2 regions of the Lactobacillus sp. 3B(2020) genome follow, and region 2 is predicted to be linked to the other one. Evidence: predicted binding sites of a transcription regulator. Region 2 holds the regulator's gene; the other holds the start of a gene.
The links. Region 2 encodes Rex, which represses fermentation and respiration genes when NADH is low (regulators of the CRP and FNR family bind a similar motif). Its sites were predicted from a motif close to TTGTGAANTANTTCACAA; they were not measured.

Region 1 (15,429 bases), 800 kb from region 2:
CATCCAAAATTCAATTAGATGTCGCCGCGTCTTAGATTTTTCAGCCCGGAAAACTGGTCCAAAGGAGTACACCTTGTTCAGAGCTAAGGCCCCTGCTTCTTCATAAAGTTGACCAGACTGAGAAAGATAAGCATCTTGTTCAAAGTACTTAGTGTGGAAAAGATCAGTCGTTCCTTCAGGTGCATTCCCTGTCAAAATTGGTGGATCAATCTTAGTAAAGCCATGACTTCCGAAGTATTCGTAGTTGGCCCGGATAACTCGATCCCGGATCTTCATCATTGCTTGAGGCTTACTCGACCGTAACCAAAGATGCCGGTTGTCCAATAAGAAATCGATTCCATGTTCCTTGTTTCCAATTGGATAATCTTCACTCTTATCGATTAATTCTAAATCTTCGATTTGAATTTCGTATCCAAATTTGGAACGCTTGTCTTCATGAATTTCTCCAATTACCCAGAAACTGGCTTCTTGGTGCAATTCATGCTTTGCCATTTCAAAAATTTCGGGGGTAACCTTGTTTTTGAGCAAAACGCCTTGGAAAAAGGCTGTTCCATCCCGTAATTGCAAGAAAGCAATTTTCCCGCTGGAACGCTTATCGGTTAACCAAACCCCAATTTTTACTCGTTCGTTGACGTGCTTTGGCGCATCAATAATGTTAATTGTTTGCACTCGTGATTCCTCCAAATATTCTTATAGGTTGTTGATCCGTTGAACGTACTTGCCAGATGTAAAGTTTAACAGGTCATAACAAAGTGATCCATTCGCATTGCGGTAAGATACTTCCCAAACCACATGGTCATTAAAAACTCCCGGTGCCGCCCGTAAAACCTTTTTAACTTTGTTTTCAGACCGCACCTTAGCAATTGCCTCTTGTTTAGTCAAGCCATTTGATTGCTTAACTACCCGAAGCTTCCCCCCTTTTTGGGGCACAATTACTAAAACGGCTTGCCCTTGGCGATTTTCCCCACTCACAGTGTAATAGGTATGATCACGATTATAGGTGTAAAAACCATTCGCAGTCTTTAGGCCAGCATACCTTTTCGCCAAACGGATCGCTTGGTGTTGAGCACTTCGCATTGGTTGGGTTGCTAAAGCAAATGTCCCCCAAGTAACTAAAATTACTACCAGAAGAAACATTAAAGTCCTAACGACCAGTTTTTTCCCAGAAATCCGACTTCTTTGACGTTGAACATCTCGCCGACTTTGCATAAAAGCCTTCCTTCCTAAACAATATCAGTAAAAGTTTATCATAGATTAGCCCCGCTTAGTAGGGATTAATTCATTTTTCATTGACTTTCCTTGCTTGCTGAGTTAAAAATGCCGCCGCCTTTTGGGTTAATTCACTTGTCATTAAGCTTTCCTTATTTAAGGATGGTGGTAAAGCATTTTGCATTGTCTTTCCATAACGTTTCGTCGTAATCCGCGGATCCAAAACAACAACCACTCCATTATCAGTTGGTGTCCGTAATAATCGACCTACGCCTTGACGAAGTCGAATTATCGCCTGTGGTAGCTCATAATGATAAAAGGGATTTTTCCCTGCCTGCTTTAACAATTCACAACGGGCTTGATTTTCAAAGCGGTTCGGTGCTTCGAATGGTAGACGCGTAATAATTAGTAGTTGTAGTTGGTTGGCTGGTAAATCGATTCCTTCCCAGAAACTGGCTGCCCCCAGAAGAACCGTATTTTGGCCGGTACTAAATTGTTTCAAAAGTTTATCCCGGTTACCGTTGATCCCTTGAGCTAATATATCCCGTTGATTAAATAGATCAGTTTGGCGTAACTTAGTGTAAACCCGCTCGATAGTCTGAAGAGAGTTAAAAAGAACCACTGTTTGGCAATTAGTAGCTTCTGCTAAATTGGCAATGGTTTGTGATAAGTAAGTTATCACTGTTTCATCACTAGCTTCGGTTGGCGAAGGGGCATCCATTGCCATCAGAAATCGCGCCTGGTGTTCGTAGTCGAAAGCAACTGGCAGACGTTTAATCTTAACTTTTTCCCGTTCTAAATCCAATTGGTCAAAAATAAAAGCGGATTTATTGGATGTAAAAAGGGTTGCCCCAACAAATAGTTGGCGGTTGAAATGGGCATAGACCCGTTCTCTTAAGAAATGATTGACAGTTAAATTGCCACCAGTTAAAACCAAAGTTGACCGTTCACTCCTTGAACGCATTGTCAGCCAAAAAAGCGGAGTCTCATCTTTTTTTTCTAAGGTAGCTCGAATTGCTTGAAAACCAGCTTCAATTGTCATCAAATGACTTAACTGACTTGCAAATTGATTCATCAGATATCGATCGCTTCCTAACCATCGTTCAGCGTGATCATTAAAGAGGTGCTGAAGTGTAGTGAAATGTAATTTTAGGCTGGCTGTCGCTTGTTCAAAACTTTCCATTAGCGGATTACTAGAATCTAGCATGATTACCAGTTCACCATTTACTAAAACTTGTTCGATAAAGCCATCCAGATTGGGCTGTTGGTCTACCTTCGTTAAAAAGGCCAAGGTTAATTGCTCAACCAAGTCTTTTAAGGCTGATAAATCCTTACGGATCAGTTCTACGTGATAAGCACCAATTGGAAAAGCATTGAAGAGTTCTGCTAAATTGGCGTTACTGCTAGGATTTGTCAAAGCTTGCATTTGGTTGATTGCTATTCGAAGCTGATTAAAAGAAATCTGTTGACGACTCTCGCGTTGGGAGTTAATTGCTAAATTTTGGGCTTCATCAACCACCAAATAGGTTTCATTAGCCAAAGCACCTAATTCTGCCGCATGGGCCACTAAGTAGGCATGGTTAGTAATAACGACGTTGGCGTGGCGTAATTGGCGTTGCCGACTAACTAGAAAATCATCCCGGTAAAAGGGATCGTCTGCCGATAAATTATTTAATCCAGTATGGCTAACTTCGCTCAAATACGGAATTTGTTGAGCGTTTAAGTTTAATTCTTCCAAGTCACCGGTCGTAGTTTGCAAAAGCCAGATTAGAATTTTCGCCTTCAAAAACTGACTGAGTTGAGAATCTTCGTTGACCATTAATGAATGGGCAAATTTACTAATACTAAGGTAATGAGAATTTCCCTTTACCGTAACCGCATTAATTTTCCCCGGAAGTAATTGTTTCAATTGGGCTATTCCTTGAGTAAGGAGCTGGCTTTGTAATAAATTAGTCGCTGTCGAAACAATAATTTTCCCATTTGGCACCGTCAAATAGGTAAGTGGCAAGAGGTAACCCAAGGTCTTTCCGACCCCCGTCCCCGCTTCAACCATTACTTGGCGGGCCTTATCCCGGGTAAAGAAGTTATAAATGGCGTTCATCATTTTAGCTTGGATTGGCCGATACACCAATTGGTCCTGGTAAAGCCGAATCTTTTGCCGTTTCGTCATTGGATAAGTCAACCGGGCATCCCCCTCACTGATTGTTAGCGGTCTTTTTTTATGCAAAACCAGACCGTGACTAACATACAAATCCTCTGACAAGGATTGCGGCTTAAGTTTGCGTTGCCGTAATTCCCGTTCAAATAATAATTTTGTTTGCTGCGGTAAGACCAATTCCATCTTTACCAATTTTTTCAAGGTTAAGGTTGGGAGCCGATGTAGTCGCGCTAGTAAATCCACTAATAACTGTGCAGTAGCTTCCGCATCCGAAATTGCACTATGTGGTTGATCATGTTCGATTTTTAATTTGGCACTTAAGTCCCGCAGGCGGTAACTTTTAGCATTTGGGTACAGGAGTTGACTTAAGGTCACCGTATCAATTGCCGGAATTTGCAAGGGTTTTTCCCCGGCAGCCATTAATTCCGCATTTAAAAAAGGAAAATCAAAGTTAACGTTGTGAGCCACAAACACTGTATCCGCAAGCATACTTGTTAACATCGGTGCCAAATCATCAAAGACTGGCGCACTCTCAACATCGTGACTACTAATTCCCGTCAACTGGGTGATTGATCGTGGAATAGGTTTAAGGGGGTTAACTTTCGTTTCAAAACGATTGATAATTTCTCCATCACAAATTAGGAGGCACCCGATTTGGATAATCCGATCCCCCTCCTTAACGTTTGTACCGGTGGTCTCTAAGTCTACCACCGAATAAATTTGACCGTGGTCGGCTTGTTTTTTTCTCATTTCAATTCGTTCTTTCTTCTTTTGATCTTCATCCATCATACTATGATCAATCAAAAATAACCACGATCCCTCATGACCATTTCTCATCTTTTGCTTTTTAATGGTAAAATGGAGGAAGTTATTTTAGAAAGTAGGTTACGGACTTTGAAAACAATGGGTTATGGTGAAAGTCACGCCAAGTTAATTTTGATCGGTGAGCATAGTGTGGTCTACGGGCAACCGGCAATTGCCCTTCCGCTTCCCGATATTAAAACCAAAGTTCAACTATCGCCTCAGCGCGGCGCTGCTCAGATTGAAAGCCGGTATTACACTGGTTTATTGGCCCAACTTCCAGCATCAATGAAGGGAATTCAAAAGTTAATTTCCGCTCTCCAAGTTCGTTTTAAGGATGATGGTCACTGGGCAATGACGGTGACCTCCCAAATTCCAGCCGAACGGGGGATGGGATCCTCTGCGGCAGCGGCAGTAGCAATTGTCCGCGCCTTTTACGATTACTATGAGGTTCGCCTCGACCGGCAAGAATTACTTAAATGGGCGGATATTGAAGAAAAGGTTACCCACCGAAGTCCGAGTGGTTTGGACGCTGCAACGGTGAGTTCCGCCCAACCATTATGGTTTGTCCGGGGTCAGGCCGGGGTTACCTTACCCTTGGATTTGGACGCTTATGTTGTAATTGGGGATTCCGGTGTTCACGGCGCCACCAAAGAAGCAATTGCGGCAGTTAAAGCTGAACTAACCGCTCATCCAACAACAGCCCAGGCGGCGATTGATGATCTCGGTCGGTTAGCCGAAGATGCCAAGCATTTTCTTGCTTCCAACCAACCGCAAGCTTTAGGAACGGTTTTGGATAAAGCCCAAATCAATTTAGCCACCCTGAACGTAAGTGATCCAACTCTTGATCGTTTAATTGCCGAAGCTAAACGAGCCGGCGCCCTCGGAGCAAAATTAACGGGAGGTGGCCGGGGGGGTTGTTTCTTTGCCCTCGCTAAAGATCATCAAACTGCTAACCAACTTGTTGCTAACTTACAAAATGCCGGGGCTACCCAAACTTGGCTACAACCATTAAAGGAGGAAGTCTAAATGAAAGCGACGGCACGTGCTCACACTAATATTGCGCTTGTCAAATATTGGGGAAAAAAAGATCTAAAACTCATGCTTCCCCAAACTGATAGTCTCTCCTTAACCCTCGATCGATTTTATACTACGACAAAGGTCGAATTTGATCCGACTCTTAAATCCGATCGAATTCAAATTGATGGTCAAATTGCCAAACCTAAAGTAGCTAAACGCGTTAGTGATTTCCTAACATTGGTCCGGGAACGCTATCAAGTAAGCGACTTTGCCCACGTAACTTCGATTAACAATGTCCCAATGGCCGCTGGTCTTGCTTCATCTGCTTCTGCTTTTGCAGCTTTAGCAGCCGCTGCAACCTGGGCAAGTGGTCATCATCCCACCCGGCAGGATCTTTCCCGCTTAGCCCGGATGGGTTCAGGTTCAGCAACCCGATCAATCTTTGGTGGTTTGGTACAATGGCATGCCGGTGTTGATGATGCGACTTCTTTTGCTGAACCAATTGAAGAAAGCGTTGACTTTGGCCTTGAAATGATAGCAATTCTCATAGATACCCGGGAAAAGAAGGTTTCCAGTCGCGGGGGGATGCAACACGTGGTTGAGACCTCGCCTTATTATCCAGCCTGGCGAGAAGTAGTTAAGGCTGATATGGCGAAAATTAAAATGGCAATTGCCAAGCATGATGTCAATGAAATCGGTCACATTGCTCAAACCAATGCCTTACGGATGCACGCTTTAAACTTAGCCGCTGATCCTGGCTTTACTTACTTTAATTCCCAGACCCTGGCGGCCATGGCAACGATCGATCACTTGCGTGAATGCGGGGTAAACTGTTATTATACGATGGATGCCGGTCCCAACGTGAAGGTAATCTACGACCAAGCGGACCGGAAAACGATCTTTAATACGTTAGCCGCCCAATTTGGGGCTGACCACTTGGCGGTCGCTAAACCAGGCCCCGGCGTTGAAGAACTATAGACGAGAGGAATGCCTAAATTTGATTACTGCAAAAGCACCAGGCAAACTTTACATTGCAGGCGAATATGCCGTCGTTGAAAACGGCTACCCAGCAATTCTGGTTGCCCTCAACCAATTTATTACTTGTACAATTAAAAATGCAAATGGTGAAACCGGGCAAATTATTAGCCAGCAATACCAAAACAATGCGGTGTCATGGCGCCGGCAAGGAGATGAACTAATTGTTGACCAACGCGACAATCCTTTTTCATATATCTTAGCGGCAATTAAGGTCACCGAAGAATATGCCAAAGCCTGCCATCAAGAGCTCAAGGTTTATGACCTGCAAATTGATAGTCAACTTGATAATCAAAGTGGCCGAAAGTACGGTTTGGGTTCCTCCGCTGCCGTAACCGTTGCTACTGTTCGCGCCCTTTGCAAGTTCTACCATTTAAAGGTCACTAAAGATCAAATCTTTAAATTAGCAGCCATTGCCCACTTTTCCGTCCAAGGCAATGGCTCCTTAGGGGATGTCGCTGCTTCTGTTTATGGCGGTTGGATTGCTTACCATTCTTTTGACCGCCAGTGGCTTGCTGAACAACGAAAAGTTTTGTCTTTACCTAAGCTATTAACCCTACCTTGGCCAAACTTAAAAATTGAACCCTTGAGTGTACCTACCAATTTAAAATTAGTGATTGGTTGGACAGGAAAACCCGCTTCAACTTCTCGCTTAGTTGATAAAATTGCGATCTTCAAAGCAGAACACCAAGTAAAATATCATCAGTTTCTAGAAAACAGCCGCCTCTGTATTAAAAAAATGGTTCAAGGTTTTCGGACTGGAGACTTGCGGATCATTCAAGACCAAATTCGCACTAACCGGATGTTACTGGCCGATTTAGCGCGTCAATCAGGGGTAGATATTGAAACACCCCTTTTAAAGAAACTTTGTCAAGTAGCTGAACAATTTGGCGGTGCGGCCAAAGCTTCCGGGGCTGGGGGCGGTGACTGTGGTATTGTCGCCATTGATTCCCATGTCGATTTAAGCCATTTGATGATTGCTTGGCAAGTTGCAGGCATTGAACGATTACCATTAACTGTTCACTACATCGGTGACGTCCAACGTTACTCCCTAAAGCCAACGAGGTAAGTACCATGGAATCATTGCAAGCGCATCGTAAGGTTGAACACCTTTCATTAGCCGAAAAATTATACTCAGTGAGCCATCAAAGCCATCCTTTTGATAACGTTCGGTTAGTCCCAACAGGACTTCCTGAAACGATTGTTAAAGACGTCAACTTAACCACCAAGTTGGGACCCCTTTCACTAGCGGTCCCCTTTTATATCGAAGCGATGACTGGAGGAAGCCAGCAATCCACTAAGATCAACCGCAGCTTAGCTCGACTAGCCGCTAAACACCATCTTGCCATGGCAACCGGATCAATGAGCATTATTTTTAAAGATCCAGCTGCTGAGGCATCTTTTACCTGTTTACGGAAAGAAAATCCGCATGGGTTGATTTTTGCTAACCTTGGTGCGGGCGCTAACTTAAAGCAAGCCCAAGCGGCGGTCAAGTTAATTAATGCCGATGCTTTGGAAATCCATCTCAATGCCGCTCAAGAAACAGTCATGGCTGAAGGGGACCGAAAATTCAAGTGGCAAGCAAACCTCAAAGAAATCATCACTAACCTCGATGTTCCAGTAATCATTAAAGAAGTTGGTTTCGGAATGAGTGCCCAAACCATTGCCGATCTCGCCCAACTTGGAGCGCAAATTGTGAATGTCTCAGGTCGAGGTGGAACAAACTTTGCCATGATAGAAGACCGGCGAAACCATGAAGATAATTTTACTGACCTCTACGATTTTGGCTTAACGACACCGGAAAGTCTACTCGAAGCACAATTATTAACTAAACGGCCAACCATTATTGCCAGTGGTGGAATTACCAGCCCAATTGATGTCGTCAAAGCTTTAGCCATGCGAGCTTCAGCCGTTGGGGTGGCTGGCTACTTCTTACATGAATTAATCCAAAATCAAGAAGCCGGCCTTGATCGCGCCATTGATCATTGGGTACGTGAAATTAAACGGCTCTACGCCCTGCTTGGTTGTCAATCAACTGCTGATTGGCAACGAGTAAAAACTATTCTTTCGCCAGAATTAGTGGGCTATTTAGCACAACGAAAATTGCAAAGCAAATGATTGAAAAAAAGAGGTTGAGAAGAAAAACCACTAGCTTAAACGTTGGAATGTAGCCAAATAGTAGGTGTTGCACCTATCTATTCGACCTTGCATGGACTCACAGACGCCAAATAAGTCAGCAAGCTCTCTTCAACGTTCCTGAGCTAATGGTTAGTGTTTTTCTCAGCCTCTTTATATTTTCAAATGTTATACAGAAACTCAAGCCAGTAAGGTTTTATCACTACCCTGTTAACTAATTCCGTAACCCCTTTGGGTAGAAGTTTTTAATTGTCCCATTAACGACCTTTCCCCAACCGATACTGTGACCTTGGCAGTTCAAAAGGGTCCACCCCTTTTCTTCAGAATGACCTGATAAAGTTTCACCATGAGTGTAGGAATGCCATTCGTCTTCGGTGATGGTAACAACCCTCGTGACCTCACTTGCATGTAAAGCTAAAGCCAGGGCGTGGGCTGGTTCAAAGCGCTTCTTCTTTAGGGTTCCTAGGTGCAAACCAGGGCGTAAAACATTTAAATCAACCAAGCTACTCATGACGCTAGGAACGGCATAAACTTGGCTCCCAAACTTGACCATTCTTTTTACCTTTAGGTCAGGTATCATCGTATTTAACCAGTCATTTACTAAGTTTTTTTCATCTTTGCTGAGTTGAAAATTGCGATCCAATGATTGGCCTTTTTTAGCCTTTTTCTTTTTTTCCGGTTGGCTGGAACGTTGGTCAACTAACCTGGCGATAAAATGCCCCTCCCCTTTAAAGTGATGCGGGAAGAGCCGGCAAGCCTTCTTCAATTCTGGATTGCCATCCGCCCATTCTGGTCGGCCATCATCCATCCCTGCCGTTTTTTTAATTGGCGCTACAGCAAGGTCTGGATACTCCTTTAAAAGCCAAGCAATCATTTGCTCATCTTCTTCTGGGGCGAAGGTACAAGTTGAGTAGATTAAGGTTCCACCTGGCTTTAACATCACCATGGCTGAAGCTAAAATCTTGCGTTGACGATTTGCACATTCAGCTGGATAATCCGGATTCCAGTATTCTATCCCAGCTGGTTCTTTTCGGAACATCCCCTCTCCTGAACAAGGAGCATCAACTAAAATTCGATCAAAGAATTGGGGAAAATGCTTTTCTAACTGGTCGGGTGATTCATTGGTAACGACAACATTTTGCGCCCCCCACCGTTCCAGATTTTCAGCTAAGATGTTCGCCCGCTTCCGGAAGATTTCATTAGCGACTAACAGCCCTTGGTTCTGCATTTGCGCAGCCAGGTGGGTACTTTTTCCCCCAGGGGCCGCACACAGATCTAAGACCTTCTCCCCTGGTTGTGGTGCAACAACTTCTCCAACCGTCATTGCTGATGGTTCTTGGCTATAAACCCACCCGGTCACGTGGTCAAGGGAGTTGCCATTAACTTTCCCGTAGTACCCCGTCTTTACATGAGGCGCTTTTGCTGTCGCTTGCTCAAGGCTCGCTACTGGCAATCCTGGCTTCAAGGGGTTAATTCGGAAACCACTGTAACTTGCTTGGTCAAAGCTTGCCAAGAAAGCCGGAGCCTCCTCGCCAAGTAACTTTTGATATTTTTCAATAAAGGCCGTTGGTAGTTGCACAAAATTTCTTCCCTTCAATTTAATGTTCAGCTTCCATTCTACCGCCCCGGGATTACCTACGCAACGCTAAAGCAAAACATGATATAATAGTCAGAACTATTACGAAAGGACGGATGATATGCAACGGCACCTAATTGCCCTAGATTTAGATGGCACCACTTTAAATAGCAAGTCACAGCTTGCCTCTGAAACGATTGCGACTCTCCACCAGCTTGAACGGGCAGGACACATAGTAGTAATTGTAACCGGGCGTCCCTACTTAATTTCAAAACACATTTATGACGCCTTACACCTAACCTCCCCGATGGTTAATTTCAATGGCGCCTTAACTCACATTCCCCACAAGCATTGGGCCGGAGAACAAATTCTTAATGTTTCCCGGGAGATGAGTTTAAACTTATTGGATGCTAAAGATCAACTGGGCTTAAAAACCTTAGTAGCTGAAGATAAACTTCACGTCTGGGCAGACCACCCAACTGATATGTTACCAGAATTTTTACCGGTAAAGTTACGGGATGACCAATATTTAAACGCCAAAAACCTGGCCACCGACCCAATCGCCTTAACAATCGAATTTACGCCCGAACAAAAAACGACAATTTTAGGCCAGATTGCTGAACACTACGGCAACTTTGTTGAACCCCGGATTTGGGGTGGCCCTTATGACATCATGGAATTGATTCATCGCGGTGTTCATAAAGAAGACGGCCTCGATCACGTCGCCAAATTCTATCAAATCGACCGGCAAAACATCATTGCTTTTGGTGATGAACAAAACGATTACGAAATGATTGATTACGCTGGCCGTGGCGTTGCCATGAAAAATGCAATTCCACTAATTAAAGAAATTGCTGACGATGAAACCGAATACGACAATGACCACGCTGGGGTTGCCCGTTATCTGAAAGCATACTTTGCAAAAGATTTAGCAGATTTGAACTAAAAAAAGACTATCAATAAAATTTTTAACGGAATTTTATTGATAGTCTTTTTGCTTGCTAACTTACTTTTCTGGATCAATCGTTACCGTCCGCAGGCGGTTAGTGACAAAGTTCCGCGGCTTTAATTCATGGTCTGGGTGCCCGACTGCAACTGCCAAAACGGGATGGAAGTCACCTGGTAAGCCCAAACTATTTAGAGCGGCTTCGGACTCTTCGATACTTGCCTTAACCACCCCTAAAATGGTGCAAGTTGCAAGGCCGAGGTCTGTCGCTTTTAATTCGATATTTTCGGCAATCATTCCGGCGCTCAAAAAGCCTGATTGCCCGGTTAAGGTTGTTGAAATCATAATAACCGTTGGTGCCCCATAGAAAGGATGACCAGTGTCGTTAGCTTCTAAGATATCAATCGTGGCTGGATCATTTACCACGGTGATTAAAAAGTCATTAAAACGGCCCCGGGCAACAGGCGCATACCCTGCAGCTTCGGTTAATTGTTCAACTTCTTCTGCCGTTAATGGCGTCTTTTTAAACTCTCGATTTGCCTGCCGTAACTTAATTGCATTCGTCAAGTTCATTCTGATTACCTCCAATCTGTTTATATTCTACCCCTTGTGAGCGGTTTCGGCTTGCCTTTTTAACAATTAAATGGTAAATTAAATTTCAATGAGAATAAATCTAATTTAAGGAGCTGAAATTATGTCAAGAAAAGTTGCCGTAATCGGGGATGGTCATGTCGGCCAAACAGTTGCTCATCATTTGGTTGTCAGTGGACTAGTTGATAAGTTGGTCCTCTTTGACCTCGATGAAGCAAAAGTCAAAGCTGACGTCATTGACTTCAAGGATGCGATGGCAAACCTCTCCCACCACGTTGAATTTGCTTACAATGACTACGCTGAACTAGCAGACACCGATATTATTGTCTCAGCCTTAGGAAATATCAAACTCCAAGACAATCCAAATAATGATCGGTTTGCCGAACTACCATTTACCAGTACCCAAGTAAAAGATGTCGCAAAGAAGATCAAAGCTTCCGGCTTTCACGGTAAGATAGTGGTGATTACCAACCCAGTTGACGTGATCACGATGCTTTACCAAGAAGGGACTGGACTCCCTAAAGAACATGTGATTGGAACCGGTACCTTGCTTGATTCAGCACGGATGAAGCATGCCGTTGCGAATTCACTTGAGATCGATCCGCGCTCGGTTGTTGGTTATAACCTTGGTGAACATGGGAACTCTCAATTCACTGCTTGGTCAACAGTCCGCGTTCTCGGCAAACCAATTACTGAACTAGCAGAAAAACAGGGCCTTAATCTTGATGAAATGGACAAGCAAGCCCGGGAAGGTGGCTTTACCGTCTTTTACGGCAAGAAGTATACGAGCTATGGGATTGCAACCGCCGCAGTCCGTTTAGTCGAAACGATCTTCAACGATGCCCACACCGAATTACCTGTTTCTAACTACGCTCCTGAATACGGGCTTTACCTCTCCTACCCAGCGATTGTTGGGGCTGATGGGATCTTAGAACGTTTGCAATTAGACCTTACTGAAGAAGAACTGCAAAAGCTCCAAGTTTCCGCTGATTACATTAAGACGAAGTTTGCGGAAAGTACGGAAAAATAAACGAACCATAATCACCTATTTGATGGTTGGTTATGATTAAATTGTCTGTTAATCCCGTTAGATTTTTGATATACTTATTCATGGAGACGGTCCTTTCTTTTTGAAGAGACGGGGGACAGCCGTCTTCTTTTTTTATACATAAAATCCCCTAAATCAAAAACTGCTAGGATTTTACTCCTATCAGTACCAAATATTGTAGACCTAAAACTAAGAGGTTGGGAAAAAAGCTCCTTGACGGCCTGGTTGGGATAAGAAGAACGAAGGTTGATTCATTAGAATCGGCCTTTCGTTCGCACTTATCCACTAAGGCCGTGCTTTTTGACCTTAGTTACTGAGTAACATTCGGAGATGACAAGAGGGTGGGAAGAAACTTGAGTTTCTTCCCACCCTCTAGCATCTTTAACTTTAACTAACCTTTCGATTGCACTTCTAAAAAACTGCGGAGCTTTTAATTTTGAACTATTTTCTAGTGGAATTGCATCCCACCATCAACTTCAAGAGTTTGACCAGTGATGTAGTCGGAGTCAGGACCAGCTAAGAAGGCAACCGCATTGGCAACATCTTCTGGTTCGGAAAGACGCTTCAAAGCGATGTCCTTAGCAAAGGTTTGCATCCCCCATTCATCACTCTTGCCAGCGTTTTGGCCAACTTGGTGGGCGATGTCAAACATCATTGGGGTCTTCACGATCCCAGGAGCAAAGGCGTTAACCGTCGTACCTTCTTCAGCCAATTCGCGGGCCACAACTTGGGTAATCCCGCGGATGGCGAACTTAGAACTGGAGTAGGCTGTCAAGTTCGGGTTACCAACAACCCCAGCTTGGGAAGTGGCGTTAATGATCTTACCTGGGTGGCCCAGCTTCTTGAAGGCAGCATGAGCGGCTTGAATTCCCCAGATCGTTCCATTTACGTTGATGGAGTAAACGTAATTCAAATCATCTTCGGTAACGGTGTCAATTGGCGTCGTTGGGGCAACCCCCGCGTTATTTACCATGACATTAAAGTCCCCCAAAGCATCGATCGTTTGGTCAACGGCTTTGAAAACTTCATCACGCTTGGATACGTCCGCCGTAACGACTAATGCCTTACCACCGGCAGCTTCAATCTTGTCCTTAACTTCGTTCAACTTGTCGGCATGCCGAGCAACCAAGGCAACCGCAAAGCCATCCTTAGCTAAACGAATAGCAATTGCTTCCCCAATTCCTTGGCCAGCACCCGTAACCATTGCGACTTTTTGAGACATTATCCATTTCCACCTTTCATGTGAATCCTTTAACATAATTTGTTCATTCATTATGCAATTTTCTTTAACCGCTGTCAAGTATTCACACGATTAATTCAATTCTCTTTATTCAATGGGTTTTAATTCGCTGAGATTTTGAATGCCGAGCTCATCCATTAAGTTTGGTAATTCATGCGCTAACTTGGGACAAATGTTCAAATCTTTAAAGTGACCAGCACCGACGGCAACAGCACTGGCACCGGCCAACATAAATTCTAAGACATCAGCGGCGGTTTCAATCCCACCCATTCCGATGATTGGGAGCTTTGTGGCGTGGGCAACTTGGTAAACCATCCGAACGGCAAGTGGCTTAATGGCTGTTCCGGAATAGCCCCCCATCCCGTTTCCGAGAACCGGTTTACGGGTTTTAAGGTCAATGTGGAGACCTAAAACGGTATTAATTAGACTCAAACCATCAGCACCCCCTGCTTCCGCAGCTTTGGCGATTTCAGTAATTGAAGTCACGTTTGGCGTCAACTTGACGTAAACCGGGATAGTTCCACTAACTTCCTTAACGGTCCTAGTTACGGCTTCAACTAACTTTGGATCGGTACCGAAAGCCATCCCCCCTTGGCTAACATTGGGGCAAGAAACGTTTAACTCCAGAGCATTCACAAAGGGTGATTGAACAAGCTTTTCGGCCACCATTTGATATTCTGCTAAGCTCGCCCCGCCAACACTAGCTAAAACTGGTAGGTTAGAGTGGGCCTGATGAAAGGCGGGTAGCTTTTCATTGACCACAGCGTCAACGCCGGGATTGGTTAAACCAACCGAGTTCATTACGCCATCGCTTAGTTTGGCAATTTGGGGTTGCGGATTCCCAGTCCGAGCTTGAGGGGTCGTCGTCTTCATTACAAAGGCTCCCAGTTGATCAAAGTCAACCCGATCGGCCCCGTAGGCATCCCCAAAGCCAAAGGTTCCGGAGGCAGGCATCAACGGATTTTGCATCTTTAAGCCCGGAAGTTCAACTGCTAATCGTTCCATTTTCTTCTCCTTTATAGTGCCTGGGTGGTAAAGGACCGGTTTTCTAAGGACGTTAAGAGGGCATCCACCGTATCTAAGGCCGTTAGTAATGGCACATTGTGTTCAATGGCCGTCTGCCGGATCACAAAACCATCCGAATTCTTTTGGTAGTCATGGCCCATTGTGTTAACTACAATATCAACCTTGGTCTTAATGGTATCTAGGATATCATTGGTTCCCGTTTCATGGAGCTTATCAACCACTTCGACGTGAAGTCCATGTTGTTTCAAAAATTCTGCCGTCCCACTCGTCGCCAAAAGCCGATAGCCGATTCGAGCAAATCGTTGGGCTAGCGGAAGGACCCGTTGCTTATCAGCGTCTTCGATCGTCAAAAGGACGCTCCCGTTATCAGGTAAGAGCATCTTAGCGCCAGCAAAAGCCTTATAGAGGGCCTTAGTAAAGGTAACGTCACTACCCATGACTTCCCCAGTGGACTTCATCTCAGGTCCCAAAAAGGCATCAACGTCATCAAGCTTATTAAAGCTAAAGACGGGAGCCTTAACATGGATCATTGCGGGTTCTGGATGTAGACCTGGTGTTAAACCTTGGTCGGCTATAGATTGCCCAAGGATAACCTTGGTAGCAACTTGGGCCATTTCAATTCCAGTAATCTTGCTTAAGAACG
Region 2 (15,429 bases):
CTTACCAACAACAAGCATTAGGGACGCACCATTACGATATTGCTAATGCCCCAGCAGGAGCAATCTATTTCTGGGGTTCTGACAGTGCGCCATATCATGATGCGATTGCACTTGGAAACGGAAGTTACATTGCGGCACCAGATGTTGGTCAAACCGTTAAAACAGAAACAATTAGCGAATTTACGCCAAGTTACTATGTGGTAATTGGTGAATAAAATTGCCCAGGTCAACACAGCTAATTTGGTTGGTGTCTACTAGATAGTTTGATGTGGCAAAGGGAAGAGGAGGAGGTTGGGAAAAAAGCTCCTTGACGGCCTGGTTGGGATAAGAAGGACGAAGGTTGATTCATTAGAATCGACCTTTCGTTCGCACTTATCCGCTAAGGCCGTGCTTTTGGACCTTAGTTACTGAGTAACATTCCGAGATGAAAGTCCAGGATGGTAAAATTCATCCTGAACTAATCTTAGGTTGTTTAAATTTGTTTAATCCGGCTCCACTAAGAAAGCTTCCTCTAGATAAGAGTAAGCTTTCTGGTGGAGCCTTTTAACTTTCCTTAGAATTATCTTTTTCCGGCTTCGTGGAGTTCAGTTAAATGCTGGAAAATACTCCGACTTGAGACTAGCTAAAGTTTCAGTTAACCTTTGCAAAGTGTAGGTAAATAAGGTCTTTGGTTACATCCGGGCCAATCCGGTTTTTGGGAGTGTACTCCGGATAAGAACTTAGCTTCATGCCTTTCTGATTGTTCTCACCATCGTTAGTTCCTTGAAAAAGCCGATTATGTTACCCAACCAAAATTAATTAGTGTAATTGTGAGAATTAGCCCACCAACTAGATAGGGGATTAGGGGCAAAGCTTGCTTTTGCCAAAGTCGGCGGTTCGTCAAACTAAGGGCACAAGCAAGAAGAATTGTTAAACAAGCGGCTTGACTCCCCAAGCAAATGGTCAAAAGAAAGAGAAATTCACCGTCGCCAAGGCCGATGCCCGGGAAAAAACCAATTATCAAAAAGAGAAAGGCTATTAAGAGGTCAAATAACCAGATATGGGGATGCGGGACTAAGAAGGCTAAGGGGATGAGAGTTGGTAAAATCGTTGGGTAGATCCATTGTTCATACCAGTCAGTGGTAGTGAGAACTAACAAGCCACATACTAAGATTGTGGTTAAAAGAAGCGTTTGCCATGAGAGGGGCAAAAATAGAAAATAAAGCCAGCCACAGAAAATTTCAGTTACCGTTTGAAAGGGGCTGATCCAAGAATGGCACCACCAACATCGTCCCCGCTGAATTAACCAGCCAATAATTGGGATTAATTGCCAGGAAGCTAAGCGCTGATGACAGGTATCACAAATCGAAAAGGCAGGGTAAGTTTTACTCTTACTTAAAAGATGCCGAGACACCATTGTCGTGATAAAAGAAGCCAGACAAGCTCCCCAAAGAAATTCCGTTAAAATGATTAACATCAAAGTTCTGCTATATAAAATGTGAACAAATATAATCATGAATTAGATTTGATTATATTTGAGAAAGAATTATATAGTTTTCCTTTCTTAATTTTATTTACTACCGTCAACATTAGTATTCCCATATCCCAACAAGGGGGGTAATGACATTGACTAACTCTGATAGCTTTAGGGTGTAGCCCACCCATTAGTATTATTTATGCTAAAGCTAAAAGATTCTGAACCGCATTTTCATCACGATCCATGACTGCACCACACTCATAACAAATATATTCATTATGTTTGGTATGATGTAACTTGTTGCCATCAAGACCAACTTTATCTGTGCCAGTCTTGATAAAACCACATTGAGAACACCGTTGGGTGCTAGGATAGAATTGATCTGCCAATCGTAATTCTTTACCATACCATTGGCATTTATAAGTTAAAGCCTGTCTGAAATAGCCAAACAACGACCGTTGTAAACCTTTAGACGCAACATGGCTCATCTGCATTTGTTTCACCGCTAAATCTTCAATCACGACTTTGTCATAATCAGTAACTAGCTTAATGGTAAACTTTTGAATAATATCATGCTGAATGTTGGCAACACGCCGATAATCACGCTGTAACTTGGCTCTCGTCTTAGCATAATTATTCGATTGGGTTGCTTTCTTTCCATTGACAGTGCGCTTTCTAGCTAACTGACGTTGATAATGCATAATGCGTTTATAGAGCTTCTTTAAATGATCGGGTAGAGTATTAACTTTACCTTCGGTATAGTTAAAATGACCGACGTTAATATCAACCGCTGTTTTCTTACCAGTTTTACTTTTCTTGGCTATTTCAACTTCTAACGGTAAACTAGCCCAGTATTTACCATTTTCACGAAATACTGAAACAACTTTTAGATCACCCTTTAATGATTTTGCACCAACCATTTTAATGTCAGCCCAATCATTAACTCCGTGGGGTTTATCCAATCTCAATTTGCCATTAATAATTTTGGCACGATCAGTTTTAAAGCCCTGCCTAGGCGCTTTCTTAGATTTAAAACGAGGTTTACCCCAGTCTGGTTGAGCTTTATCAAAGAAATTCTTCCAAGCTTTACCCAAATCGGAAATTGCTAGTTGTAAGCACCGTGCTGAAAGCGCATATTGCCAGTCAACCTTCTCTGCCACTAGAATATTACGTACTTTTCTTTCACTAGGACGCAATTTTTTGTTGTCCATAATTAGAGATTCATAATACATATCATTCCATAAAGCCAGCCCTTGGTTCCAACAATAGCGACGATAGTCGCATAGTTCATCGAGATGCTTTTTCATCATCTGATTTGGATATAGCCTTACCTTCTCCGTGCGTATCACTTGTTTCACCACCTTTCAAAGTCTTATCAGCTACTAGCTTACGTTTATATTTTCGCAAACCATCTAGACGGCAAGAGAATACATGAATAATACTTACTAAATCATCTACTAATTCTTGATTAGGACTTGTATCTGGGTTGTTTATAACTACGATTAGTGTTGGCATAGCTGTTCAAACCAGTCATATCCGAAACGAACAAAACGATCCTTATAAGTAATGTAAATTGTCTTAATTTTGTCATCCATTACCTCTTGTAGTAATTGATTCCATTTCTTACGCTTGTAATTCAATCCACTGCCAATATCAGTTATAACTTCATCAAGAATTACACCTTTGGCATTCACAAACTGACGAATAAAGGCAATTTGATCTTTTAAGTCGTCCTTTTGCCCGTAGGTAGAAACCCTAGCATAGGCTACTGTTTTGCGATCCTGTACATTTTCGGACATCCCAATATATTGCAAGTATTGTTCTTCTGTATAATATCTTCGATTGGTTGGTGTTCGATGAGCTTTTAGAATTCCTTTATTATCCCAACGTTGGAGAGTTAGCACTGTAACCCCCAATTTTTCAGCCATATCTTTTGGCTTTAATATTTTAGACATAATACTCGCCCCATATTCTTCTTTCTGCGAGTATTATGTCACATTTGATTATAATTGACTATATTTAATTTAACTGTTATCTCCTCCTTAGATTAGAATTAGGCGGTTGAATCCTCTAATATATATATACGGATTTTTTGCCGAAAAATTAGCGCATCACCCAAACTTTTGTTGACTTTTTTTGCTAAGCATGTTAATTTAACAAAGGTGCTTTTTTAGCAACGGAGGGTCTGTCGGTGGGCAGACAAATGTCCCAGCGATAGCACAGAAAGAAATAATATCCAAGCACTTTTTTTATTCTCAAAAAAGAACCGCCTGGATATGTGGACTTAAAAAATTAGGAAGGGGAAAAATAATGCCTACAATTAACCAATTGGTTCGTAAGGGCCGGAAGAGCCACAAGGGTAAGTCAAAGTCACCAGCTCTTGGCTACGTCTACAACAGTTTCAAGAAGGAAGAAATCAAGGATCCATCTCCACAAAAACGTGGGGTTGCAACCCGTGTTGGGACGATGACACCAAAGAAGCCTAACTCTGCTTTGCGAAAGTACGCCCGTGTTCGTCTCTCTAACTTGATCGAAGTTACGGCATACATCCCAGGGATTGGCCACAACTTGCAAGAACACTCAGTTGTCTTGATCCGTGGGGGCCGTGTTAAGGACTTGCCTGGGGTTCGTTACCACATTATTCGTGGTACGCTCGATACTGCCGGGGTTGAAGGCCGGATGCAAAGCCGTTCCAAGTACGGTGCTAAGAAGCCTAAGAAGTAAACAAGACTTTATCAATAAGGAGGGATTAAGCAATGCCGCGTAAAGGACACATTGCAAAGCCAGAAGTATTACCAGATCCAATTTACAATTCAAAGCTGGTAACGAGTATGATCAACCACTTGATGCTTGATGGTAAGCGGGGAACTGCTTCCAAGATTTTGTACCAAGCATTTGAAATGATCAAGGAACAAACTGGGAACGACCCAGTTGAAGTTTTTGAACAAGCTATGGAAAACGTCCAACCTGCCTTGGAAGTTAAGGCACGGCGGATTGGTGGTTCTAACTACCAAGTTCCAATCGAAGTACGCCCAGACCGGCAACGGACCTTGGCGCTTCGTTGGTTAACTCAATACGCACGCCTTCGTGGAGAACACACGATGGTTCAACGGTTGGCAAACGAAATCATTGATGCTTCAAACAATACGGGTGCTTCCATCAAGAAGAAGGAAGACACTTTGCGGATGGCTGAAGCTAACCGTGCATTTGCACACTACCGCTGGTAATTTCTTGAGGACAGTCGCCTGACTGTGTTCAAATGTAAAGGGGCGACGCAGAAAATTTTTCGTCACCCCTTTTTCTAAAATTAAGACCAAATTTGAAGGGAGATTAATTTCAAGATGGCTAACAAACGTGAATACCCACTTGCAAAGACCCGGAACATCGGTATCATGGCCCACATCGACGCTGGGAAGACTACCGCAACGGAACGGATTCTCTACTACACTGGTAAAATTCACAAGATTGGTGAAACCCACGATGGGGCTTCCCAAATGGACTGGATGGATGAAGAAAAGGAACGTGGGATCACGATCACTTCCGCCGCTACTACGGCCGTATGGAAGGATCACCGGATTAACATCATCGACACCCCAGGACACGTGGACTTCACTGTCGAAGTTGAACGGGCCCTGCGGGTGCTTGACGGTGCCGTTACGGTGCTTGATGCCCAAGCCGGGGTTGAACCACAAACGGAAACGGTTTGGCGGCAAGCTGACGACTTCAACGTTCCACGGATCGTCTTCGCTAACAAGATGGATAAGTTAGGGGCAAACTTTGACTACTCCGTTCAAACGATCAAGGACCGTTTGAACGTTACTCCATTGCCAATTCAAATGCCAATTGGTGCTGAAGATGACTTCGTTGGTTTAGTTGACTTGATCGAAATGAAGGCTTACATTTACGACGAAGATAAGCTTGGTGAAAACTGGGATACGGTTGATATTCCAGACGACTTGAAGGAAGAAGCCCAAAAGCGTCATGATGCAATGATTGAAACGTTAGCTGATGTTAACGACGATATCATGGAAAAGTACCTTGAAGGTGACGAAATCTCAGTTGACGAAATCAAGGCGGCTATTCGGAAGGCTACTTTGGATATTGAACTCTTCCCTGTTTTAGCAGGTTCTGCTTACAAGGATAAAGGGATCCAAATGATGCTTGACGCCGTTATTGACTTCTTGCCATCTCCACTTGATGTTAAGCCATTTGTCGCTACTGATGAAGATGGAAACGAAGTTGAATTGACGGCCGGTGATGACAAGCCGTTCGCTGCTTTGGCCTTCAAGATTGCTACTGATCCATTCGTTGGACGGTTGACTTTCTTACGGGTTTACACTGGTTCTCTTCAATCTGGTTCTTATGTGCTTAATGCAACTAAGGGTAAGCGGGAACGGATTGGTCGTTTGCTTCAAATGCACTCTAACCAACAACAAGAAATCCCAGAAGTCTTCTCTGGTGATATTGCCGCTGCGATCGGTTTGAAGAACACTACAACTGGGGATTCCTTAACTGACCCTGATCACCCACTTCAACTTGAATCTATGGACTTCCCAGAACCTGTTATCCAAGTTTCAGTTGAACCTAAGTCCAAGAATGACCAAGACAAGATGGACAAGGGACTACAAAAGTTAGCTGAAGAAGACCCAACCTTCAAGGCTGAAACGAACCCTGAAACTGGTGAAACTTTGATCGCCGGGATGGGTGAATTGCACTTGGACATCATCGTTGAACGGCTTCGTCGTGAATTCCACGCCGAAGTTACGGTTGGTAAGCCACAAGTTTCTTACCGTGAAGCATTTACGAAGCAAGTTTCTGCACAAGGTAAGTTCGTTCGTCAATCTGGTGGTAAGGGTCAATACGGGGACGTATGGATTGAATTTACGCCACTTAAAGAAGGGGAAGGCTTCCAATTCGAAGACGCTATTGTCGGTGGGGTTGTTCCTCGTGAATACATCCCAGCTGTTGAACAAGGTTTGAAGGAAGCAATGGCTAACGGGGTGCTAGCTGGTTATCCATTGGTTGACTTGAAGGCTAAGCTTTACGATGGTTCATACCACGAAGTCGACTCTTCTGAAGCAGCCTTCAAGGTTGCTGCTTCCTTAGCCCTTAAGAACGCTGCTCCTAAGGGTGAAGCTGTTATTCTTGAACCAATCATGAAGGTTGATATCGTTGCCCCTGAAGACAACCTTGGTGATGTGATGGGTCACGTTACTGCACGGCGTGGTTCAATCGACGGGATGGAAGAACGTGGGAACGCTCAACTCGTTCACGCCTTCGTTCCACTTTCCGAAATGTTTGGTTACGCTACGACCCTTCGTTCCGCTACGCAAGGTCGTGGTACCTTCACGATGACCTTTGACCACTACTCAGCAGTGCCAAAGTCTATCCAAGAAGAAATCATCGAAAAGAACGGTGGCAACAAGTAATTTCCGATTACTTAGTTACCAAAAATAAAAAGGCCAGGAGACGTCCTGGCCTTTTTAGTACATAAAATTAGAAAAACAAGTAAACTAGCATTCGTTTGGTTATGGAAGGTTGGTTTTGAAGCTTGGCGAGGGTTTGCTTTGCTTCACTTAAATTATTAGTGATGATTCCATCAACGTGGTAAAAGTACATTTCCCTAATCCCCCACTTTGTATCTACGGTCCAAGCAAAAACTAATTGTTTTAGTTGGTGGGTTTGGCGAATAAAGTGGGGATTTAAGGTTGAATATTCCATATCTTCACCAACCTCTGAAAGTGGATTAGTTATGGTGTAGGGCTGAAGGTAGAGGAGTTTTAACTGTGGATTAAGCTGATGTAACTTTTGAATGACTCGATAATCCAATGAATGAACATAGGCATGGTGACGAATTAAAGTTTGACCATATAAGCGATTGAAATGGTTAACCATTGTGGTTGAATCGGCCGGAGTAGTTTTGATTTCAACGATTAAAGGGACGTGAAGTTGATCAGCCACCTTCAAATAGTGAGAAAAACTGACTAATTTTCCGGAATGACCGTGCTCATGAACTCGGAGCTTAGTTAATTCACGGAGGGTTAATTGGTGGGGCCGTTTATTGATCCCAGTTAGGTGCTTTAAATTTTCATCGTGCACCACGATAAACTGATGATCCCGGGTTTCGTGGATATCCATTTCGATCGCGGTTGGGTGATCATGCCGTGTTTTCTTTAATGCTGCTAAGGTATTTTGCACCGCATTATTAGCATTAGTTCCCCGGTGGGAAATTACCATTGGACGCCGGAGTGGTTGGAAATACCACTGAGCCTCAGTGAATGCAAGCCCGAGAAAAAGTAGTGATAATCCCCCGCCTAACACCCAACCCTTTTGCCGACGTGGTCTTTGGGTTTGGAGAACTTGATCAACAAACCATCCACCACTAAGCGTGAGGATTATTAGATGTCCCCATTGGATCAGTGCCAGGGTTAAGCTTGGTGTGGGGTGCCAGCTTGCTTGGATGGCGAGCCCGATTAAAGTGATGAGCACGCTAAAACCACTTGCTAAAATGCTAATTCGCCAAGTGGCTTGCCAAACAACCGGCGCCTTAGTTCGACTATGTTGCCAAGCTGTTTTAAAAGCCATTCGCTGATTGATTTGATACCAAATGGTTGGTAAGAACCGAATGGTAAGACTAAGGCAGACAAGGTTAGTAATGACTCCTAAAATCAAAAAGGTGGGTTTTCGGAAAAGAAAATCTAAAAGAATTTCCGGTAAGCGAAGTTCGACAAAGAGTGGCGTTTTAAAGATTAGGCTTACCCAGGGGGCTAAGGCTAAAATGAGAATCACAGTCTCTAACACTAATGGACCGCCAAGTAAGCGGTAGTGTTTTAGCCATTGCCGCAGGCTTGTTTTCCACGTAAAGGAGCCATCAGTAATCGCTTTAGCGGCGATAACGATACTAATTAGCTCGCTTGTAAAAAGGCCTAGGACGACAAACAGCTCAATAATTAGCAAGATGACGATTATTAACCGATGAGTAATTAACCACGTTGTGTTAGTAAGCGAAACAAAAGGGATGCTGGCGGCCTTTAAAAGGGGCGTCGTTATTTGCCAAACTAAGGGCAAAAACAGGTAGTGATTGAGGAGCTCCCATAAAAAGCCGAGGGCAACGAGAGGACCCCACGATTTTAATCTTGAAATCATGATTGTTTGGCATCAAATTGTTCAAGCTCTTCCGCGGCCGTTGTCCAATCGGTTTCAACTTGGTCAAGCTGAGTAGAAACCGTATCAAGTTGCTTTTGGAGATCGCTTAATTTGGCAATATCAGTAGCAATGTCCGGTTGACTCATTGCTTCTTCAATCTGGGCTTGTTGCTCACTGAGTTCGTTCATCTGCTCTTCTAAGCTGTCAACTTGGCGTTGGAGCTTCCGCCGGGCCCGTTGAGTTTCCTTACTTTGTTGGTAGGAAGTTTGTTTTTTTGACCCCCTTGGACGCACAGAATTTTCATTAGTCATCGTTGAGGCTTGATTAGTAGTTGGCTTAGCGATTGCGGCGAGGTAATCATCATAATTACCCTCGTAGGCGGTCATCTTATCCTTGGTAACGGCAAGAACATCAGTTGCTATTTGGTTGATAAAGTACCGATCATGGGAGATAAAAAGGACCGTCCCTGGGAATTCATTAATGGCGGTTTCAAGTACTTGGCGACTATCAATATCCAAGTGGTTCGTTGGTTCATCAAGGATTAAGAAGTTAATCGGCTTAAAGGACAACTTGGTTAATTCCAGCCGTGCTTTTTGGCCCCCAGAAAGGTCCTTAACCAATTTGAAGACGTCATCACCAACAAAGAGAAAACTCCCTAATAAGGAGCGAATATCGGTTTCGGGAACTTCGGGATGGTCATCCCAGACTTCGTTTAAAACGGTTTTCTCGGGATGGAGTTGTTGCTGTTCCTGGTCGTAGTAACCGATTTGAAGATTAACGCCAAATTTTACTTCCCCGCTAATCGCTGGTAACTTATGGAGTAAAGTTTTAAGCAGGGTTGATTTTCCAATTCCATTTGGCCCGATAATACCGATCCGTTGCCCTTTTTGTTCCTTAAAACTGAAGGGACCAGCGATGGCTTGTTCATGATAGCCAATTTTGAGATCCTTAACGGCTAAAACGTCATTTCCACTGGGTTCGCCGTATTCAAAGCTAAAGTGGATTGAACGGTCATCACTAACCGGTCGTTCAAGGCGATCTATTTTTTCGAGTTGTTTCCGGCGGGCTTGAGCTCGCTTGGTTGTTGAGGCGCGAACGATGTTGCGGTTAACAAAATCTTCAAGTGCCGCAATCTTCTTTTGTTGTTGCTCATAGTGTTTCATTTCCGCTTTAATCCGTTCGGCCTTATGTTGCATAAAAGCGGTGTAATTCCCGGTGTAGTGGGTCAAAGTTTGATTGTCAAGATCATAAACTTCATTGACTACCTTGTCTAAGAAGTACCGGTCGTGGGAAACAATTAACAAGGCCCCCGCATAACTCTTGAGGTAATCTTCTAGCCAAGTTAAAACGCCCATATCAAGGTGGTTAGTTGGTTCGTCGAGAATCAGTAAGTTTGGGGCTTGGAGTAAGATCTTGGCTAAGGCAAGCTTAGTTTTTTGCCCCCCAGAAAGGGAATTGACCGGCATTTCATACATACTTTCGGGGAAACCAAAGCCAGTTAAGACCCCACGCATCTTTGATTCAATGGCAAATCCGTCTTGCTTTTTAAAGGTAGTTTGCAAGCGGTCGTAATTATTTAAAATTTCTTGATACCGCGGAGTTGTTGAATCAACTTCAGCAAGTTGCTCTTCCAAGTGATGGATGGTTTTTTCCATTTGGTGAAGTGGAGCAAAAACACTGTCTAATTCGGCCCAAATGGTATTTTGACTATCCAGCCCCTGATCTTGGGCGAGGTAACCAATGGTGACGTTTTTAGCGACGGCAAGGGTGCCTTCATCCGGTTCCGTAATCTGGGCTAAGATCTTTAAGAGGGTCGTTTTACCAGCTCCGTTGCGACCAACAAGAGCGACCCGGGCATGATCAGTAATTTGCAGATTGATATTGTGAAATAAAACGTCCGCGCCAAATCGGCGGAGGACGTCATTAGTTTGCATTAATAACATGGGTTTAACCTATCTTTCCTTTAAACGAATATTATTGTCCACTGATGATTCTACCATGCTTTTTCGGATCAAAAAAATAACTTTTATTGCAATAAGGTTCACAAAGCTAAAGGGAATTGCTAGAATAAGTTATATGGAAAATTCACAAGTTGGAAGTTGAGGAGGAAAAAAACATGCCATCTCGGAAAATTCCGCGGGCGACAGCCAAGCGTCTGCCGGTTTATTACCGTTATCTAAACGTCTTGTTAAACGCAAATAAAAAACGGGTTTCATCAACCGAATTATCAGAAGCAGTCCAAGTTGATTCAGCGACGATTCGGCGGGACTTTTCTTACTTTGGTGAACTGGGCAAGCGTGGTTACGGCTATGATGTCGAAAGTTTATTAAAGTTTTTCCGTGGAATTCTAAACCAAGATAAATTAACGAGTGTAGCTCTTGTTGGGGTCGGGAGTTTGGGTAGTGCATTGATGAACTATAACTTCCATCAAAGCACGAATTTACGAATTAGTGCCGCTTTTGATCCAAAGCCAGAATTAGCCAATACGATTAAGAGTGGAATTCCAGTTTACCCGGCTTCAGAGTTAAAAAAGCAAATCAAAGAGCAGCAAATTGATGCGGTTATTTTGACGGTGCCTGGTGACAAATCTCAAGCGGTAACTGATGAATTAGTTGCTGCTGGGGTACACGGGATTTTAAACTTTACCCCGGTGCGGTTGTCAGTGCCGAAGAATGTGCAAGTTCAAAATATTGATTTAACCAATGAATTGCAGACCTTGATCTACTTTATTGAAACAAATAAGGTAAATGAATAGTTAAATTATTAACTCTGAGTGGGTGTGACTCAGGAAAACTTTTCGTTAGCGCTGTGCCAGGTATTTGGTGCAGTTTTTTAGTTAGGCTTTAGCAAATTTTAAATTGAGCTACCATTTTATGCTGAAATTGTTTATAATTTATTAGTGTTGTTTTTCTACATATGAGGATAGCGCAAATTAGTTATTCAAATGATGAAATGAATAAAAAGGTAATACTCTTTGGTTAAATGGGAGATAAACTAAGGGGAAACCGGTTAATCTAAGTTTGTTTTAGGGAGTACAGGGGAATGATTTCAAAAGCACAATATCAAGAAGCAAATTACCAATATCAACGGATGCGGGGGCTGAATCTTGATTTGGCGCTTGATGCCGTTTCAAATTCAGCTCGTTTTAAGATCAAGTGGTTTAGTCGCGCATCTGAAGAAGAACAAAATGAAATTGCAGTGCTGTTGAAAAACTTGATCGTCGATGGGCCAATGGAGGCCCCACGGCTATTATCTCGTTATAATCCAAATACGCAGGAATGGCAATTAACGGCTGAACAAACACTGCGGTTACGCGTTTTGTACAACCAAGGTGAACTTCAGCACCTTAACCAACAATGGCAGGCTGCTAAGAAAGTCTTAGATGAATATGCCAAAGACAGCCATCACCGATCGACAGTGATTACTAATCATGATCGGTCGAATCAGCAGTCTTTGATCGTTAATTTGGGTTAGAATAAGTGGTGTAGACTAGGGAGGAATTCTTTTTCTTTCTAGTCTTTTTTATTTTTAAATGCGATGCAAAACCAGGTTTTAAGCAGAGTAGTTCTCCCATTCCGCTTTTAAAAAAGTCAAAAAAGGTCAAACTTTTTTGTTGCAATCTGACTAAACCGTGATATAGTAGAAAATGTAATTAGCACTAGAGAACATTAAGTGCTAACACTGCATCGTGTTGAGTGCTAACTTTACTTAAAATAAAAAATATATTTGGAGGGATTAACGTGTTAAAGCCATTAGGAGATCGCGTAGTTCTGAAAGCTGAAGAAGAAGAAAAGACGGTTGGTGGGATTGTCTTAGCATCTAACGCTAAGGATAAGCCAACTACTGGTAAGGTAATTACCGTTGGGGCAGGCCGGACTTTGGACAACGGTCAAGTAGTTGCCGTTAGTGTTAAGGAAGGCGATAAGGTTTTATTTGATAAGTATGCCGGCCGCGAAGTTGAATATGACGGTGAAAAGTACTTAGTTGTTCATGAGAAGGATTTAGTTGCGGTTATTGACTAAGTTTTTCGTTTAAAAATTAAGCTTGGATAAAATTGATGAGGTGAGAATTAATGGCAAAGGAATTAAAGTTTGCTGAAGATGCACGGGGTGCAATGCTTCGCGGAGTTGATAAGTTAGCTGACACGGTTAAGACCACCATTGGTCCGAAGGGTCGGAATGTGGTTTTGGAACAAAGCTATGGTTCTCCAACGATCACTAACGATGGGGTTACGATCGCCAAGAATATTGAACTTGAAGACCACTTCGAAAACATGGGAGCTAAGTTAGTTTCTGAAGTTGCTTCTAAAACTAATGACATTGCTGGTGATGGAACGACGACTGCTACGGTTTTGACCCAAGCAATTGTTAACGAAGGAATGAAGAACGTCACTGCCGGTGCTAACCCAGTTGGAATTCGTCGTGGGATTGAAAAGGCTACGAATGCCGCTGTTGAAGAATTAAAGACGATGAGCCACGACGTTAAGACCAAGGATGACATCGCCCAAATCGCTTCTATTTCTGCTGCTAACCAAGAAGTTGGGAAGTTGATTGCCGATGCCATGGAAAAGGTTGGTAACGATGGGGTTATCACTATCGAAGATTCTCGTGGGGTCGACACCAGTGTTGACGTCGTTGAAGGGATGAGCTTTGACCGTGGTTACATGTCTCAATACATGGTTACTGACAATGATAAGATGGAAGCCGACTTGGACAACCCATACGTTTTGATCACGGACAAGAAGATTTCAAACATCCAAGATATCTTGCCATTACTTCAATCAGTTGTTCAAGAAGGTCGGGCTCTTTTGATCATCGCTGATGATATTACTGGTGAAGCTTTGCCAACTCTTGTTCTGAACAAGATTCGGGGAACTTTCAACGTGGTTGCTGTTAAGGCTCCTGGCTTTGGTGACCGGCGGAAGGCTCAACTTGAAGATATCGCTGTTTTGACTGGTGGGACAGTTATTTCTGACGACCTTGGGATGCAACTCAAGGACGCTACGATTGACCAACTTGGTTCTGCCAACAAGGTAACGGTTACGAAGGATAGTACGACAATTGTTGACGGTAGTGGCGACAAGGCTGCCATTGCTGACCGGGTTGAACAAATCAAGAAGGCTATCTCTGAAACGACTTCTGACTTTGATAAGGAAAAGCTTCAAGAACGGCTTGCTAAGTTAGCTGGTGGGGTTGCTGTTGTTAAGGTTGGTGCCGCTACGGAAACTGAATTGAAGGAACGGAAGTATCGGATCGAAGATGCTTTGAACGCTACCCGGGCTGCTGTCCAAGAAGGATTCGTTCCTGGTGGTGGTACGGCCCTTGTTAACGTAATTCCAGCCCTCGAAAAGCTTGAAAACGAATCAACGGGTGATGAACAAACTGGGGTTAAGATTGTTAAGGCTGCTTTGGAAGCACCAGTTCGCCAAATTGCTGAAAATGCTGGGGTTGAAGGTTCTGTGGTTATCAACCAATTAAAGAACGAAAAGCCAGGTATTGGTTACAACGCCGCTGATGGTAAGTACGAAGATATGGTTGAAGCCGGAATTGTTGACCCAACCAAGGTTACCCGTTCAGCTCTTCAAAATGCTGCTTCTGTTTCTGCCCTCTTGTTGACGACGGAAGCTGTTGTAGCAGACAAGCCTGAACCAAAGAGTGATGCACCTGTAAACCCAGCTGCCGGTGCCGGCATGGGTGGAATGATGTAGTAGGTTTTGCCGAAAAGTCTGTGAGGATGAGCATGACTGGTATAGAGGCCGGGAAGAAACTAATGTTTCTTTCCGGCCTCTTTTGCATCTCCGAAGGTTACTCAGTAACTAAGGTCAAAGCAGTAGCTGAATGGCAGTTGCTTCCCCAACGGTCGCACCAACCGATTCAGCCTTGCATGGGCTCACAAACGCCAAACCAGTTGGCTGGTTCGCTCCAAAGCACGGCCTTAGCGGATAAGTGCGAACGAAAGGTCGATTCTAATGAATCAACCTTCGTTCTTCTTATCCCAACCAGGCCGTCAAGGAGCTTTTTTCCATCCTCTTTAATTTTATGGTACTAGTTATTTCTATCCGTTTTCGCACGGGAATGAGACATTTCATCCATAAAAACTTGTCTTTTGAATAGGGATTGCGTTACAATTTAGCAATGGCCCCACGTTGTACTAGATGATAACGTGGGGTTGAAATCTTGAAAAGAGAAATTTAAATTAATATAGGAGAGAAATCATGTGGCGGTATCTTAAACGCGTTTTGATTGGGAAACCGTTGAAGACCCTCGATGAAGGTCAAGCCCACCTTACTAAGTTTAAGGCCCTTGCCTTACTATCGTCAGACGCTTTATCGTCGGTCGCCTACGGTACAGAACAGATTACGACTGTTTTAGTTACCCTTTCAGCAGCGGCAATTTGGTATTCGTTACCGATTGCGGCGGTTGTTTTGATCCTTTTGTTGGCGATTACCTTATCGTACCGACAAATTATTAATGCCTACCCAAGTGGTGGGGGTGCCTACGTGGTTGCAACTAAGAACTGGGGGAGTAACGGTGGTTTGATCGCTGGGGGCTCACTATTAGTTGACTATATGTTGACCGTGGCGGTTTCCACGACTTCTGGAACTGAAGCCATAACTTCGGCTATTCCAAGCCTGTACAAGTATTCAGTTGCAATCTCAATCATTATTGTTTTCTTGATCATGTTTTTGAACCTCCGGGGGATGAGCGAGAGTGCTAATTTCTTAACCATTCCGGTTTACTTCTTCGTGGTTATGATTTCAGTCATGATTATTTGGGGCTTTTATAACATTTTCACTGGGCACGTTACTTATCATGCAACAGCCGATT

Region 1: a site for Rex is predicted at 13,761-13,778, ahead of GTO83_RS04700 ((S)-acetoin forming diacetyl reductase). Genes of this name have one in related genera too.

The regions. Positions count from the first base shown of each region.
Region 1 covers NZ_CP047410.1:937,103-952,531, reverse strand. The annotation lists gene asnS (asparagine--tRNA ligase) at 1-669, opposite strand, end outside; gene GTO83_RS04750 (DUF5590 domain-containing protein) at 691-1,209, opposite strand; gene GTO83_RS04745 (helicase C-terminal domain-containing protein) at 1,280-4,117, opposite strand; gene mvk (mevalonate kinase) at 4,271-5,197, shown strand; gene mvaD (diphosphomevalonate decarboxylase) at 5,198-6,166, shown strand; gene GTO83_RS04730 (phosphomevalonate kinase) at 6,186-7,292, shown strand; gene fni (type 2 isopentenyl-diphosphate Delta-isomerase) at 7,298-8,341, shown strand; gene GTO83_RS04720 (RsmB/NOP family class I SAM-dependent RNA methyltransferase) at 8,574-9,938, opposite strand; gene GTO83_RS04715 (Cof-type HAD-IIB family hydrolase) at 10,057-10,881, shown strand; gene GTO83_RS04710 (nitroreductase family protein) at 10,942-11,454, opposite strand; gene GTO83_RS04705 (L-lactate dehydrogenase) at 11,576-12,502, shown strand; gene GTO83_RS04700 ((S)-acetoin forming diacetyl reductase) at 12,969-13,742, opposite strand; gene GTO83_RS04695 (dihydroorotate dehydrogenase) at 13,848-14,765, opposite strand; gene carB (carbamoyl-phosphate synthase large subunit) at 14,777-15,429, opposite strand, start outside.
Region 2 covers NZ_CP047410.1:1,735,067-1,750,495, reverse strand. The annotation lists gene GTO83_RS08820 (NlpC/P60 family protein) at 1-215, shown strand, start outside; gene GTO83_RS08815 (A24 family peptidase) at 776-1,456, opposite strand; gene GTO83_RS08810 (transposase) at 1,654-2,763, opposite strand; partial or broken gene GTO83_RS08805 (IS607 family transposase) at 2,744-3,411, opposite strand; gene rpsL (30S ribosomal protein S12) at 3,767-4,180, shown strand; gene rpsG (30S ribosomal protein S7) at 4,213-4,683, shown strand; gene fusA (elongation factor G) at 4,798-6,885, shown strand; gene GTO83_RS08785 (glycerophosphodiester phosphodiesterase) at 6,953-8,602, opposite strand; gene GTO83_RS08780 (ABC-F family ATP-binding cassette domain-containing protein) at 8,599-10,545, opposite strand; gene GTO83_RS08775 (redox-sensing transcriptional repressor Rex) at 10,719-11,357, shown strand; gene GTO83_RS08770 (hypothetical protein) at 11,645-12,076, shown strand; gene groES (co-chaperone GroES) at 12,343-12,624, shown strand; gene groL (chaperonin GroEL) at 12,675-14,309, shown strand; gene GTO83_RS08755 (APC family permease) at 14,817-15,429, shown strand, end outside.